2 regions of the Leucobacter exalbidus genome follow, and region 2 is predicted to be linked to the other one. Evidence: riboswitches for the same ligand, from Rfam matches in the RefSeq annotation. Region 2 holds a riboswitch; the other holds the start of a gene.
What was found. A riboswitch is a leader RNA that binds a small molecule or an ion and turns the genes downstream of it on or off. The one in region 2 is predicted to bind FMN.

Region 1 (7,718 bases), 310 kb from region 2:
ACACGTTTGTGCTGACAAATTTGTGACGCGCGATGAAATTCGAGCGGTATGGGTAAAACATGTTGCTATCAGGCAATAATTGACTGAGAGGTGGAACTATTGCGCGATCAGGGGTTCGCACTCTGGGAGCCAGGTGTGAGGGCGTTTTGTCCTTTTGATATGACATTGTTAGGCTTTCATGATCACGCATACGAACATTCCCGTTGCGTGCTCATGACGAAGGAGTCTTAATATGTCCGTCCATTCAGCGCAAGCAACTGCAAAGTTGCCACCCCTCACGGACGGGCCGCATCGCAAAAGGCTCGGAACGGTTGCTCTTGTAGCAACCTTCGGTGGACTGCTGTTTGGTTACGACACCGGCGTAGCCAATGGTGCTGAGCGGCCACTGCAAGCCGAAATGGGCTTCAACTCGCTGCAGATCGGCATCGTGATCAGCGCGCTCGTTTTCGCAGCCGCTGTGGGTGCCATGGTGTGTGGCCGCCTCGCCGACAAGATCGGCCGCCGCCCCACGATCATCGTGCTCTCGACGCTATTCTTCCTCGGCACGATCCTCGTTATCACCTCACCGGGCGGCCCCGAGCACGGCACCCACACCACCATCGGTTACTCGATGCTGATCCTTGGGCGCATCACGCTCGGTCTCGCGGTCGGCGGCGCCTCGGCGGTCGTGCCCGTCTACCTGTCAGAGATGGCACCCTACGAAATTCGCGGCTCGCTCTCGGGCCGCAACGAGCTGATGATCGTCATCGGCCAGCTCGCAGCCTTCGTGGTCAACGCGATTATCGCGGCACTCTGGGGCCACGAAGATGGCGTGTGGCGCATCATGTTCGCCGTGTGTGCCGTGCCCGCTATCTTCCTATTCTTCGGCATGCTGCGCATGCCCGAGTCACCCCGCTGGCTGATCGAAAAGGGACGCGATGCAGAGGCCCTCGCCGTACTCAATACCGTGCGTTCGAAGGATCGCGCTGAAGCCGAGTTCGCCGACATTCAGGCCGGTACCGCTCAGGATCGAGTAGCCGCTCGTGGCCAGCTCGGCCTCAAGGCCGTGCTGAAGAACCGCAACCTGCTCATGATTTTGCTCGTCGCCTGCGGCCTGGGCGTCGCCCAGCAGTTCACCGGCGTCAACGCCATCATGTACTACGGCCAGCGCATGCTCGCCGAGGCCGGCTTCAGCGAGGACATGATCGGCTGGGTCAACATCGCCCCCGGCATCATCGCCGTCATTGGCGGCATCATCGCCGTGATCTACATGGACCGCATCAACCGCCGCACCAACTTCCTCTGGGGCTACGGTATGACCGCGCTGTCGCACGTGCTGATCGCCGTCGCGATGATGGCCCTGTTCCCCGTGGGCAACCCCGCCCGACCCTGGGTGTTCCTGGTGCTGATCGTCGTAATGATCGGCTCGATCCAGCTGTTCCTCAACATCGCGACCTGGGTGTATCTGTCTGAGGTATTCCCGCAGCACATGCGCGGCGTGGGCATGGGCCTGTCGGTGTGCGTGCTCTGGGTCACCAACGGTATCGTCGCCACCTTCGTGCCGACCATTGTTGGCGCGGTGGGTATGGGCCTCTTCGTGATCTTCGCCATCGTCAACGTGATCTCGTTCTTCTTCATCTTGAAGTTCGTGCCCGAGACGCGCGGTCGCACCCTCGAAGAGCTCGACTCAGACATCACAACGGGCGCGATCTACGTGCCCCGCAAGGGCTAGTAGTTAGCACTCACCAGCCAGGCTGAAACCGAAAGGCACCTTCCCCGCTGGGGAAGGTGCCTTTTGCGTGAGTTGCTGCCCGACTACTCAGCGGGCTCTGTGGCCCGGCTCACGCGCGGGTCGGGCATGATGTTGTCGATGCGCGGCTTACTGTGCGACTGGGCCCGGGCCCACACCACAAAGCCGATGGCGGTAAAGATGCCGTAGAAGACGTACATAAACCCGGTCGCGTAGTAGCCGGTGCTAAACAACAGCGGCACCCCGACTACGTCGACGGCGATCCAGATCAGCCAGAACTCGGTCCAGCCCTTCGCCATGCCGTAGGTGGCCAGCAGCGACCCGACAAATGTCCACGCATCGGCCCACACAGGATCCCACGAACCCAGCGCGCGAAACAGCGGCGTGAGTGCGACCGTGCCGAGCACGAGCGTCAGCACGAGGCCAATGCGGGTGGGATTTGAGGCCCAGCGGGGCGTCACCTGCCCGCCGTTGCTGCTGGCCTGGCGCCACCGCACCCAACCAAACACGGCAACAGCGATAAACATGACCTGTCGGCCAGCCTGGCCGAGAAGGTTCGGCAGTTCGTGATCCGGGCTAATGATCGACCCCAGAAACACGGTGAGCAGCAGCAGATTGCCCACGATGCCGACGGGCCACGCCCAGATCTTGCGCCGCATGCCGCCGAATGCGCTCGCGAGCCCAAACACGTTGCCGACGACTTCGCGCACGAGCAGTGTTTGGCCGCCGGGTAGCACCCACTGAGAATTAAAAGCTTCGATCAAGCAGTGCATGATGGGCAGGCGTTCCTCTCGGGTTCATGTCGCCGAGGGTACGCGGGTACACGAAATGGTGTCGCCCACGCATGTGCTTCTCTCATCCAGACTTTACTGTCGGTATCGGAATTTCACCGATTCAACCTCAGCCCTAGGGGCCTCGGGTCGCGGACTATCACCGCCGGTTCGGAATTTCACCGACCCCGGAGCACGTATGTTTACTTGAAATGCTAGCGCACCCGCGCGGTTGCGGGGCGAAGGTGCGCTTATGTGACGGTTGGCTTAGGCTTCGGGAGCTTCGGCTGATTCACCTTCTGCGCTCTCGTCGGCGTCGATGACGCCGGTGAAGCGGCTGCCCACACCGTACACAAAGGTGCGCGTGGTTGCGGCACTAAACGGCTTGGGCAGTTCGTGCGCCTCGTGGTCGTAGCACGCGAGCAGCGTGAACTCGGGCCACCACTTCTTGGGGCGCGCCTGCTCTGAGTAACTGCAGATCGCGCACTGCAGCGTCGCCCACACCTTCTTCTTGCCGGTGCGGTTGGCGCGCGACTGGGCGAGCCAGGCCGGCGGGTTTTGGTCGATCTCATTGAGATCGGCCTGCGAGATGTTCGAGGGGATGCCGTGACGTCGCGCCATTTCCAGCGGAATATCAAGTTGCAAAGCGGCATCGTATTGAGAAGGCATACCCCCAGGGTACGCGGGTGCTGGCGCGCGCGGTGACGCGGGGCACGGCGGGCTAAAGCGCGATCCGAGGCAAAGACCTGCTGAGCCCCGGATCGCGCCCTGTCTTACAGCGCCGCGTTGGCCGCCCGCAGCACCTGCGCGGCGACCTCGAGGCCCTCGATGCGGCCGAGCGAAACGTCTTCGTGCTCGATGTTGACCCACATTTCGGGGTCGACCTCGTGCAGTGCCCGCAAGAACTCGGTCCAGAATGCGGTGTCGTGGCCGCGGCCCAGCGCCACGAAATCCCACGCCGAATTCTTGGGCCACTCGTTGGCCCACTCGTCGCCGCCCAGGTTGGTGCGCGGCTCTTCGGGGGCGAGGCGACGGAATGAGTTGTCGAGCACGCCGTTAATGCTGGCCCACTCGGGGTTCACCCGCACATCCTTGGCGGCCGCGTGGAACACGAGCTCGCCCAGGTGGCGCACCACGGCCACAGGATCCATCTGCTGCCAGAACAGGTGCGACGCGTCGAGCTCAACGCCCACGTGCGTGGCGCCCGTGAGCTCAATGAGCTTGTGCACGTCAGCCGAATTGAACACCAGGTTCTGCGGGTGCAGCTCGAGCGCCACCTTCACGCCGTGCTCGGCCGCGAAGCCATCCATCTCGCGCCAAAACTTGGTCGCGACATCCCACTGGTAGTCGAGCACGTCAAGCGCCGCCGAGTTCCAGGCGTTGACCACCCAGTTGGTGACGCTGGCGCTGGCCTCGCCGCCGGGCAGCCCCGACATCGTGACCACGCGATCTTGCCCGAGCCGGTTGGCGAGCTGAATCGAACGGCGCACGTCAGCAGCGTGCGCATCGCCGATCGCACGGTTGGGGTGCAGCGGGTTGCCGTTCGCGTTGAGGCCGGCAATGCTGACGCCCGTGCCCTCGAAGAGTTCGAGAAAGTCGTCGCGGGCAGTATCTGAGACGAGAATGTCGTCAAAGGTGGGGATGTGGTGGGCGGGCAGAAAGCCGCCCGAGTTGAGCTCGATGCCCGAAAGGCCCAGGTTCTTGATGACCTCGATCGCCTCGGGCAGGCTGCGGTCGTGCAGAATCGCGTTGTAGACACCGAGTTTCATCGTGCGACCTCCTGGGTGTTGGTGCCGACGGTGTTGGTGGTGCCGGCGGCGTTGGCGGGAACCTGAACTGTGGCCCCGCCCTGCGCGGCCGACTCGGCAACTGCGGCGAGAAACTCCATGTTGTGCACGCCGTCGTCGAAGCTCTTGCAGCGCGGCAGTGATTCGGCCTCGGGCAGGCCCGCGACCTCCTCGAGGAACGCGCGCGCCTGGTGCACGAACAGATCGTTCTGGCCGATGCCGACGCCCGGGGCATCCATCGCCCAGCCGCCCGCGTAGTGCGGGTGCGCGGGGCCGAGGGGCACGGTGCGGTAGCCGGCGAGGTCGCCGAGCTCGTCATGCAGCATGACCTCCACCTGTGATGGGTTGGTCTGACTCCAGCGTGCGGCGCCCTTCGATCCGAACACCTCAATGGAGAGGCTGTTGGGGTGGCCTGCGGCGACGCGGGATACCTCGATGGAGCCGACGCAGCGTTCAAATTTGGCATTGAACGTGGCGTAGTCGTCGTTCGTGACGGGTGACATTTCGGTGCTGACGTTGCCGCGGCTGTGGCCCACGACCTGACCGATGGGCTTGGGGCGCTCGGTGATCGAGGTGTGGAACCGGCCGCCCGAGACCTCTTGCACGCCGCCGCACAGATGCTCGGCGATGTAGCTCAGGTGGCTGCCAACGTCGCCGAGCGCTCCTGATCCAGCGGGGCCCTGGTAGCGCCAGCTGATGGGCACATCGGGGCGGCAGCCGTAGTCGGTCCAGTAGTGGGCCGAGAAGTGGAACACGTCGCCGATGCGGCCGTCGTCGATGAGCTGACGCATGAACGCGATGCCGGGGGCACGCAGGTAGCTGAAGCCGATGCGGGCGACGGTGCCGCGGGCCTCTGCCTCTCGGGCGGCGTCGGCCATGGCGCGGGCGTCTTCGATCGTGTCACTGAGCGGCTTCTCGCAGAGCACGTGCTTGCCGGCGGCGAGCAGGCCCTCGACGATCTCGCGGTGCAGCGAGTTCGCCACGACCACGCTCACGACGTCAATGTCGTCGGCGGCCGCGATGGCCTTCCAGTCTGATTCGTGACGCTCAAACCCAAACCGCTTCGCGGCCTCCTGGCCGAGCGGGGCGTACACATCACCGATGGCCACGAGGCGAATCTCGGGTAGTACGGGAGAGTAGACGGTAGAGGCTGCACGGAAGGCGGCCGCGTGGGCCTTGCCTGCCATGCCTGCGCCGATGACGGCGACGCCGATTGATGAGGTCACGGTGGTTCCTTTCACAGGGCTTGAGGGCCGCGGGTGTTGCAGGGGGGCTGGTGAAGCAGTGTGGGGCGCTCGCGGTTGTTCTGTAGTCTTTAGCTAGTATTGGAGCGCTCCAATGATGAGTACGCTATCCCGTGGAGCTTTGTTCTGTCAATGTTGAAAGCTGCGTGTCGCTGGGAACCCCGCGCTTGCGTAAACGCAGTATCGTCGAGGGGAACAGAAAGAGATGACCGTGAAGAAACGACCGACCATCTACGACGTAGCCGAACGCGCAGGCGTCTCGAAGTCACTCGTGTCGCTCGTGTTGCGCGATTCACCCCGGGTGAGCGACGCGAAGCGCGAAGCCGTACTCGAGGCCGTGACCGCGCTGAACTACACCCCGAGCCGGCTCGCCGCAGGCCTCGCGGGCACCCGTACGCGCAGCGTCGGCGTCATCATCGACGACTTCTCCAACCTCTGGTTCGTTGAGGCGCTTGCTGGGCTGCGCACCGCGCTCGCCGAAGGCGGCTACGCCTTAAGCGTCGCCGACGCGAGCCTCAACGCCCACCTGGGCATCGACCCCATCGAGGCATTTCGGGCACTGCGCGTCGACGGCATTGTGTTGGCTGGCGAAGCCTCGGCCCCGGCGGTCGCGCGCAGCGGGGTGCCCGCCGTCGTGCTCGGCGTGCGCGATCTCGGCGCCGAACTGGCCGAGTTGCCCGTCATTGCTAGCGATGAAGCGGCGGGCGGCCGCCTTGCGACGATGCACCTGGCCGTGCAGGGCCACCGCGACATCGCGTGTGTCTCGGCCCCCGGCGCGAGCGCGGCACGGCGTGAGCGCGGCTACTGCGACGCCATCGCCGAATTGGGTCTCACGCCCACGGTCGTGCGGGCGCCCGACACGGGCGAAGCCGCGGCCCGCGAGGTGGCTGCGGAGCTGCTGGCCCGCGCTGAGTCAGCGCAGGCGCCGCGCCCCACCGCGGTCTTTGCGGTGAACGACCCGATGGCGGTCGGCGTCATCGGCGCCGCTCGCGAGCTGGGGATTGCGGTACCGGGCGACCTGTCGGTGGTCGGCTACGACGATTCGCCGATCGCGGCGTACGGGCTCGTGTCGCTCACCAGTGTGAGCGGTGACCCCCGCGAGCTGGGGGAGGCCGCAGGACAGGTGCTCATCGCGAAGCTTGAGGGCGGTGCCACGCAGATTGCATCGCGCAGCTTCACGCCCCGCCTGGTTGCGCGCGGATCGGTTGCGGCGTACTAGACCTCGCCGTGAGCTATTCGATGTCGAACCGGCGGCATTCATTGGGATCGCACGGAATCAGTGGGTCGCGCGCGGTGGTGCCGGCCGGTACACGCAATACCTCGGCCGCGCGGTCGGGCTTCATGATCTGCGGCCCCCGGGTGGTCATTACCCTGCGTGACGCATCGCACTCGGGCGAGTACGGGGGCTGCTCGTAATCAAACGCGCGCAGTGTCTCGGGCGAGAACTGATCCTCGAGTCTTTTGATGCTCTCGCGAAATTCGGCGTCCTCAGGGTCTTCGGCAGGGGGCTCTGCGGGGCCGGCCGAATTGCTCTCATTGCTGCGCTGAAGCTCTTCAAGCGCATCGGCGGCAGCGCGCAGTTTCGCCCCTCTGTCTGGGGGCGCAGGCTGATTTTCTGAGACCGTCGCCGAGGCTAGTGTGCGCGAGAGCACGAGGGGGATGTGGGCGCCGCGCACCACGAAGTCGTAGTCAGTGCCGGCGACCAGCTGCACTCGCAAGCTCGGGTCGGCGGTGCAGACGGCGGTCTTCTTCGATCTGAAGCTGCCGCAGTCGCTCAAGACGCGTGCTCGGGGCCGTCGCGAAGCCGAGGATTGCTGCACCGTGCAGTTGGTCATTACTTCTTCGGGAAACAGGGGCGCCGAGAGCGGGCCGCCCACCCACACGATCAGGCTCGCAGCGAAGAGCGCGACCCCAATCCAGACGCCGCGTTTTGTGGCGCTGCGCGATGGCGGCCTGGTGTAACGCGCAGCTGTGTCCTCGCCCATGGTGTTTATTCTCGCATTCCGAGGGCGGCAGCATACACAGCGGCGCAGGTCAGTCATTGTGCTTGGAAAGGCGGCACTGTACCCCGTAGAATAATCTTATTGTCTTATCAATTTAGATCGTGCTAAGTGAGCGCGATCCAGACCCCAAGGGGATCGCAATGACGCAGCAACCCGTTCGTTTTGGACTCATCGGCACCGGCCGC
Region 2 (7,718 bases):
ACCGACCGGGCGGCCGGTGTCGAGCTGCACGCGCGTGAGGCCGTCGGTGACCGCGTTGCAGACGTAATCGAAGTGGGGCGTGCCGCCGCGCACGATCACGCCGAGGCACACGGCCGCGTCGAAGCGGGGTTCATCTCCCGGGGCCGCTGAGAGCGCGGCCTGCGCGGCGAGGGGCATCTCGAAGGCCCCCGCCACGCGAAACAGTTCGGCCGTGGCGCCCGACGCGGCGACCGCGCGCTGGGCCTCCTCGATCATGGGGGTGAGGATTTCGTCGTGCCAGTGGCCCGCGATGATGGCGACCCTGGTGCCGCTCGCATCGACGGACAGGTCTGGAGCTCCGGCTCCGCTCATGGGGTACTCCTTAGGTGAGGGAAACGTGGTGTGGTGATGGTGCGGTGCCGCTGGCTGGCCGTGGGTGCCGCTGGTGCGGTGCCGCAGTGTGCCGTGCCGCAGTTACGGCAGTGTGATGTCGGTGGGCAGCTCGTGCCGCATGCGGTCGCGCTTGGCCGACATGTAGCCGATGTTGACCTCATTGACGCCCACAACGAGCGGCACTCGCTCGGCGACCTCGATGCCGTGCGCGCGCAGCTGCTCGACCTTGTCAGGGTTATTGGTGAGCAGGCGAATGTCGGAAACACCCAGGTCAGCGAGGATATCTGCGGCCGCGGTGTAGTCGCGGGCGTCGCCGGGCAGGCCGAGCTGCAGGTTGGCATCGAGGGTGTCGACGCCCTGCTCCTGCAGCTGGTAGGCGCGCAGTTTGTTCGCGAGACCGATGCCGCGGCCCTCGTGGCCGCGCAGGTAGACGAGCACGCCGCCCTTTTCGTGGATCAGCTTCATCGAGGCCTGCAGCTGCGGGCCGCACTCGCACTTCAGCGAGCCAAATGCCTCGCCAGTGATGCACTCGGAGTGCACGCGCACGAGTGATCCGGCCCCGGGTGCCGAGCCATCGGGAGCGTTCGCAACGAGGGCAAGGTGATCGACGCCCGCGCGACGGTCGCGGTAGGCGCTCGTCTGAAATTCGCCGTGCTCGGTGGGGAGCAGGGTGCGGGCGCGCATGCTGATGCGGCGCTGGCTGGACGTGGCGGCGGTGCCGTGCTGGCTGGCCTGGCCGCTCTGGCCGTTCTCGTCGGCGATCGGGTCGACCTCGTTGAGGTGCTCGATGAGCTGCTCAATGGTGATCACGGGGATGCCCTCGGCGGCCCCGAGCTCGATGAGGCCGGGGAGGCGCATCATCTCGCCGTCTTCGGCCACGATCTCGCCGATCACGGCGACGGGTGAGAGACCCGCAAGCTTCATGAGCTCGACGCCGGCCTCGGTGTGGCCCGCGCGGGCGCGCACGCCGCCCGGCACCGCGCGCAGCGGCAGAATGTGGCCGGGGCGATTCACGTCGGTCGGCACACCTTCGGGGTTCGCGAGGGCGCGCAGCGTCGTGGCGCGATCGCTCGCGCTGATGCCGGTGGTGACCCCCTGGGCCGCATCGACCGTCACCGTGTAGGCGGTGCCGCGGGCGTCTTCGTTGCGCTCGACCATCATAGGCAGGTCGAGTTGGTTGGCGACCTCATCGGTCATCGGCGCGCACAGTAGCCCTGACGACCAGCGCACCGCCCAGCCGATCCACTCGGGGGTGGCGAGCTGGGCCGACAGGATGACATCGCCCTCGTTCTCGCGATCTTCATCGTCGGCGACAATGACGGGGCGGCCGGCCTTGATGGCGGCGACGGCCTCGGCAATGGAAGAAATGCCTGAAACGGTCATGATGCGGGTCCTTCGGTTGGGATGGTGGAGAGCGGAGAAGAAGAGGGGGTGCCCGGGGTGAACCCCATGCGCAGCATGCGGGCGACGTGGCGGGCGAGAATATCGGTCTCGACATTGACGAGATCGCCCGCGGTGAGGCGGCCGAGCGTGGTCGCCGTGAGGGTTTCTGGAATCAGTGAGACCTCGAACCAGTGCTCGGGCTGCTCGGGCGCCGACACGTTCGAGACGGTCAGTGACACCCCCGAGACCGTGATTGAGCCCTTATCGACGAGCAGCGCAGCGATGTCGTGTGCCACGGCGAAGCGCAGCACCCGCCACGCTTCGTGCTCGGTCACCGACACCAGGCGTGCGGTGCCATCGACGTGGCCCTGCACGATGTGTCCGCCGAGCCTGGTGTCCATGCGCACCGCACGCTCGAGGTTCACGCCCGACCCGGCAGCGAGCCCGCCGATCGTTGACATGTTGAGCGTTTGGGCCATCACATCTGCGGTGAACTGGCCGGGAGTGCTGCGGTCAATAACGGTGAGGCACACCCCCGATACGCAGATCGAGGCGCCATGATCGGCGTCGCTTGTGACGAGCGGGCCCGCGATGGTGAGCCTGAGTGAGTCATCGATAGGGGTAACCGCAACGATCTCCCCGATCTCCTCAATGAGTCCGGTAAACATTACATTCCCTTCGGAGTATGTGTGGGTAAAAGCGCGGGGGCGGCCGCAGGGTCTGCGGAAAGCGCGGGCGCAAGGTTTGGGGTGGGCGCGTGGGTCTGCCCGGGGCGGTAATCGAACTCTGCCGCGATGAGCCAGTCTGTGCCGAGCTGGGTCACGGTTGCATACCTGAGGGGCAATATGTCGGCGATGCTGCTGATCTCGAGATCTCCCAGCGCACACCGCGGGCCCCCGAGCAGCGACGGGGCGACATAGACGAGCGCCTCATCGGCCAGGCCCGCCGCGATCACCGCACTGATGATGGCGGGGCCGCCCTCGATGAACACGCTCGTTATGCCCTGGGCGGCGAGTGCGGCAAAGTCGGCGGCGAAATCCTCGCCCGTGAACTGCAACGGGGCGGTACGGCCGTGGGCGGCAAGCGCCGGGTGCTCATGAATGCGGGCGTCCGCGGGAATGGGACGCCGGCCGAGCACCACAGGAATTGGCTGCTCGGCCGCGGGCACCAACAGGCTGCCGTCGCTGGCGCGTGCGGTGAGGCTGGGATCGTCGGCGAGCAGTGTGCCCGTGCCAACCAGAATGGCATCGGCGGCGGCGCGCCTGCGGTGCACATCGGCGCGGGCTTCGGGGCCCGTGATCCACTGGCTCGAACCGTCGGCCGCGGCGGCGCGCCCGTCAAGGGTCTGCGCCCACTTCACGATGACGCGGGGGCGCTGCAGGCCGGTCGGCTGTTCGGGCTGTTCGGTCTGCGAGGCCTGCGCGGCTAACCAATCGCGCAGCAGCTCGCGCGCCTCGGCCGCGAGCACACCACTCTCAACTGCCACGCCAGCCGCGCGCAAGGTCTCGGCGCCGCCGGCAGAAGCCCCGCCAGAGGAGGCCCCGCCGGGGTCGGGCATCGCGTACACAACGGCCCCAATGCCGGCCTCGCGCAGTGCCACCGCGCACGGACCGGTGCGGCCCGTGTGGTTGCACGGCTCGAGCGTCACTACGGCGGTGAGCTCACCGGCGCGCGCACGCCACGACTCGGGCAGCCGGGCAAGGGCGGCGGCTTCGGCGTGGGGGGATCCGGATCCCAAATGCCAGCCCTCGGCCACGATCGCGCCTGAGCCATCGAGCAGCACGCAACCCACCTGGGGGTTTGCGTCGGGGGCGGGGCCGCGGCGCGCGATACGCAGCGCACGGTGCATCGCGTCTTCGATGAGTGCTGTATCAAGCATGGCGGCCGCCGTTTCCTGCATGCCGGGTACGCCAGAAGTCGCGTCAATTCGCGACTGCTTGCGTTCCTCTCATCCGGACTAGAGCAAAACCTACTTGCCCATCACCGTCGGTACCGGAGTTTCACCGGTTCAACATCGCGGATGCGACGCTCGCGGACTATCACCGCCGGTTCGGATTCTCACCGACCCCGGAACACATTTCCTATCGTAGCTCTTCGGCATCCCCGGGCGATAGGCCGTTCGGTGCAAGCGAACGGAGCTAGCTGATGAAGTCGGCCAGGAGTTTGCCGTTTGCGAGCACGTTGATGATGAGGCCGATGATGAGCGCGTTGAAGAAAAACGCGAGCGTCGTGTGCCACACGATCGTCCACCGCATGCGCGTGGAGAGCACCTGCACGTCTGACACCGAGAAGTTGGTGGCGTTGGTGAACGCGAGATACGCGAAGTCCACCAGCCGCGGATCATCGGTGCCGGGGAAGGCCAGCGGGGGCACCTTGGCGCGGTGATAGAGCGAGAAATAGATGCGCGCGTACCCCCAATTGAACATCACCCACGCCAGCATCATGGCCCACACCCCCGCCGCTTCGAACGCGGTGTCGTGCCGGTCGTGCCCCAGATCGGTGATGATGTCGATGGCGACGACGAGGCCGATGAGGCTGGCCCCAAAGGTGAACACCACCGAGAGTAGCCGCGACAGCGGGTGCCCGATCACGGTGCGCGTGAGCTGCGAATCTGCGTGCGGTGATTGGGCCTTCACGCTCAGGGTGATCGCCGTGGCGCCGAGATACACCGTCGCAATAATGCACCAGGTGAGCAGTACGGTCAGGTCGTCGGGATCGTTGGGGTGATCGGGGCCCCACAGCAGGTCGGCGCCCACCCACACGAGCCATACCTGCATCAGGATGCCTACGATTGCGGTGGTGAGCACGACCGCGGAATGCAGCGGGGACTCGGTCTGCGGCGGGCGCTTCGTGAGTGGGGTTGGCGCCGGATCGGCGGGTTGTTCGAAGGCCATCAGGGGGTGCCTCGGTGCGCGGTATCGGTGGGCGCTGACTGAGCTGTGGGTTTGGGCGCTGCGGGTTTGGGTGCTGCGGGCTCAGGCTTTGCAGTGGCCGACGCCACCAGATCGCGCAGTGACGCATCGGGCAGATAGGCGCGCGTGAGCGCGATGCCAATGCGCGGCAGATCGCCCTCGTCGCGGTAGATCAGGTGCAGTGACTCGTGACGCGGATTGAACTTCTGCTTGAAGCGGTGCAGCGACTTGAACCCGTAAAGGGGCTCGATGAGCCCACCCAACTGTTCGAGCACCTGGTCGATCGGGCCGGTCTCGGCATCGGCCGGGCGCACCAGGGGTGCACCCGAGAGTGACACAAATTCGTAGCCCTGCTCTGAGAAGTGCTGAGCCGAGGAGGCGATGAGAAACTCCATCACCGGGCCGAAGCCGCCGTCTCGGCGCCGCATCAGGTCGAGGGTCCAGCCGATAATGCGGGGTTCGCCCGTGACGGTATCTGCGGGGCCGTAGACGGGCAGCCACGAGGTGACGCCGTGCAGACTGCCCTCCTCATCGACCGCGATCCCCACGAGCACCCGAGGGTCAAGCGCTTCCTCGACCGTACCGAGCGTGAAGCGCATCTCGGGGAGTCCCTTATCGCCCGTCCACTGCTCAGAAATGGCGCGCACCTGGGCGAGTGTCGACCATGGTTCTTCTGAGAGACGCACCATACGAAACGTGATGTTCTCGCGGGTGGCTCGGTTGATAGAAGTGCGCACCGCGCCCCAGGGCTTGCCCTTAAATTCGAGGCCGGGTAGATCGACGATGGTGTCTTCCGCCACGATGACTGACCGCCAGCCGCGGGGGCGGGCCTCGGCCACCGCAGAGCTGACCGAGAACGCACACGGGGTGAGGCCTGCCTGCTGCGTGGTGTGCGCGAACTCCTTGAGCGCGGCCTGCGCGGTACTAGCGGCAACGATGGGGTCGCCGAGCATGACGGCTACTCCCGAGTGCGCTTGGTATGCGATCGCGCCGTGAGTTGCGGTCGTCCCTGAAATGACGGCGGCGGTGTTTGCGGTGAGTGCGGGGGCCGCTGAGTCTCCGGTGGCCGCTGAGGTCACGGTGGCAGATGTCGTCGAGGTCGCCGCGATGCGCTGATTCAGATCCCACGTGGTCATCCACGAGATGGTGCCCCCGCCAAAGCGCTCGAGCTGCGCAATGAGCTGTTCGCGGGTCAAACGATCAGATGCAAGCACGCGTTTGGAGCGTCGCCACGGCACCCTGAATGCGCCGCGTCCGACAAAGACCACGACCAGCAACGCGGCCCACAGCAAGCTGGGCGCGAGCGCGAGACCGAGCACATCGAGTGGCTCGTCGATGAGGCGCCACTCGATCAGCAGCGGAATCGCGAAGAAAGTGATGGCCGCGGTGACCAGGTTATAGAACCCCAAGACGAGGGTGGTGGCCCAGGCGAGCTTGTACCCCAGGCGTAGCCCATTGGCCACCAGCGCGATCACGACCACATCGACGGCCACGTCGATGAACGAGGCGATTGGCTGGTTTTTGCCGAGAGGGCCGTCGTACGGAACGAGCAGGTCGAGAAGCTGAATCACGCCGATGGCAATGATGCCAAAGAACGCTAGGAGGCGCCATTCGCGTTCGCTCGGTCGCCCGGCGCGGTGTCTAAACGCGGGAAGCATGCCGCTCACGATGAGCGCTGCGGTCATGGCAACCGCGTGTTCAAGGTCGTGCAGCCTGCCCAGGTAGAGCACCGAAATGGCCACCCACAGCACCACACCGATGCGGGCGCGTAACCGCCAGGGGGAGGGGAGCGTCGCAATCGCAAACACGAGCGCGGCGAGAGCTCCGCACGAGGGGCCAACGTCAGACACCGTCGTGAGGTGCACCGCCCAGTGCCATCCGGTCTGCGAAACCGCGGCGAGAATAGCGGCGGCGCCCAAAATGCCGACCACGTGACCGGCCGCGAAGATTGCGATGGTGCGCAGCGTGCCAAACCGCCACTCGGCCCAGCCCACACCGCCGATCAGCAGCGGAGTGATGCCGAGATATACCCACGGGTGATCCATGAGAAACGGCGAACTGAATATCGTCCACCATCGCGCCTCATGAAATGCGGGGAGGCCGGTCGCGACCTCCGAGAACCACGGCTGGTCGACCGCGGCCGACCACAGGCTCCCCGAAACAACGCCCACGACCAGCATCGCCAACACCAGCACGGTGGTGAACGGGGTGCGCCTGATCACCCGCAGCGCGGGGGCGAAACTGCGTTTGGAAGGGGATCCCGTGGGGGAAGACGAGACCGCGGTGTCACTCATATGCACAGTCTACGAAATTCGCGAACAGCTGTGGAATAATCACGCCGCAATGTTTGAGCGGTGTCCATGTTTTTCGTGCCCCGTGGCGTGGTGATACAGCAACGCCTGGGGCGGTGAAGCCCCAGGCGTGCAGCAGGTTATTGCGTCAACGGTGTGCGGTGACTTAGCGCAGCAGGCCCATGCGCTCGTAGACGAGCGACAGGGTCTGGTTGGCAACCTCGTTCGCGCGGTCGGCGCCCTGCGCAAGCAGGCGATCGAGCTCGGCGGGGTCTGCGAGCAGCTCCTCGGTGCGTGCGCGCACGGGGGCGAGGCTGCCCTCAACCACCTCAACGAGACCCTTCTTCAGATCGCCGTATCCGCGACCCGCGTACTCGTCGACAATCGAATCGATCGTGCGCTCTGCGAGCACCGAGTAAATGGTGAGGAGGTTCGATACCCCAGGCTTGGCGTCGCGATCGAAGCGCACCTCGCCCTCGTCATCGGTCACCGCGCGCATGATCTTCTTCTTGGTGACGTTGGCGGGGTCGAGTACCTTGATGAGGCCGGCTTCAGACTCTGCCGACTTTGACATCTTTGCGGTGGGCAGCTGCAGGTCGTAGACCTTTGCGGTGCCCTTTGCGATCTGCGCCTCGGGTACCACGAACGTGTCACCGAAACGTGAGTTGAAGCGGGTCGCGAGGTCGCGGGTGAGCTCAACGTGCTGGCGCTGGTCTTCGCCCACGGGCACCGAATTGGCCTGGTAGAGCAGAATATCGGC

Region 1: it holds a riboswitch for FMN, as region 2 does, so the genes downstream of both, pnuC (nicotinamide riboside transporter PnuC) here and ribD (bifunctional diaminohydroxyphosphoribosylaminopyrimidine deaminase/5-amino-6-(5-phosphoribosylamino)uracil reductase RibD) in region 2, are expected to answer to the same signal.

Annotation. Positions count from the first base shown of each region.
Region 1 covers NZ_JAFIDA010000001.1:1,897,327-1,905,044, reverse strand. The annotation lists gene JOF28_RS08580 (sugar porter family MFS transporter) at 233-1,711, shown strand; gene pnuC (nicotinamide riboside transporter PnuC) at 1,795-2,502, opposite strand; FMN riboswitch at 2,573-2,699, opposite strand; gene JOF28_RS08570 (hypothetical protein) at 2,767-3,168, opposite strand; gene JOF28_RS08565 (sugar phosphate isomerase/epimerase family protein) at 3,273-4,268, opposite strand; gene JOF28_RS08560 (Gfo/Idh/MocA family protein) at 4,265-5,512, opposite strand; gene JOF28_RS08555 (LacI family DNA-binding transcriptional regulator) at 5,736-6,749, shown strand; gene JOF28_RS08550 (hypothetical protein) at 6,763-7,515, opposite strand; gene iolG (inositol 2-dehydrogenase) at 7,674-7,718, shown strand, end outside.
Region 2 covers NZ_JAFIDA010000001.1:2,205,736-2,213,453, forward strand. The annotation lists gene ribH (6,7-dimethyl-8-ribityllumazine synthase) at 1-351, opposite strand, end outside; gene ribB (3,4-dihydroxy-2-butanone-4-phosphate synthase) at 454-1,755, opposite strand; gene JOF28_RS10045 (riboflavin synthase) at 1,752-2,423, opposite strand; gene ribD (bifunctional diaminohydroxyphosphoribosylaminopyrimidine deaminase/5-amino-6-(5-phosphoribosylamino)uracil reductase RibD) at 2,423-3,634, opposite strand; FMN riboswitch at 3,692-3,834, opposite strand; gene JOF28_RS10055 (DUF1345 domain-containing protein) at 3,894-4,649, opposite strand; gene JOF28_RS10060 (bifunctional lysylphosphatidylglycerol flippase/synthetase MprF) at 4,649-6,961, opposite strand; gene trpS (tryptophan--tRNA ligase) at 7,125-7,718, opposite strand, start outside.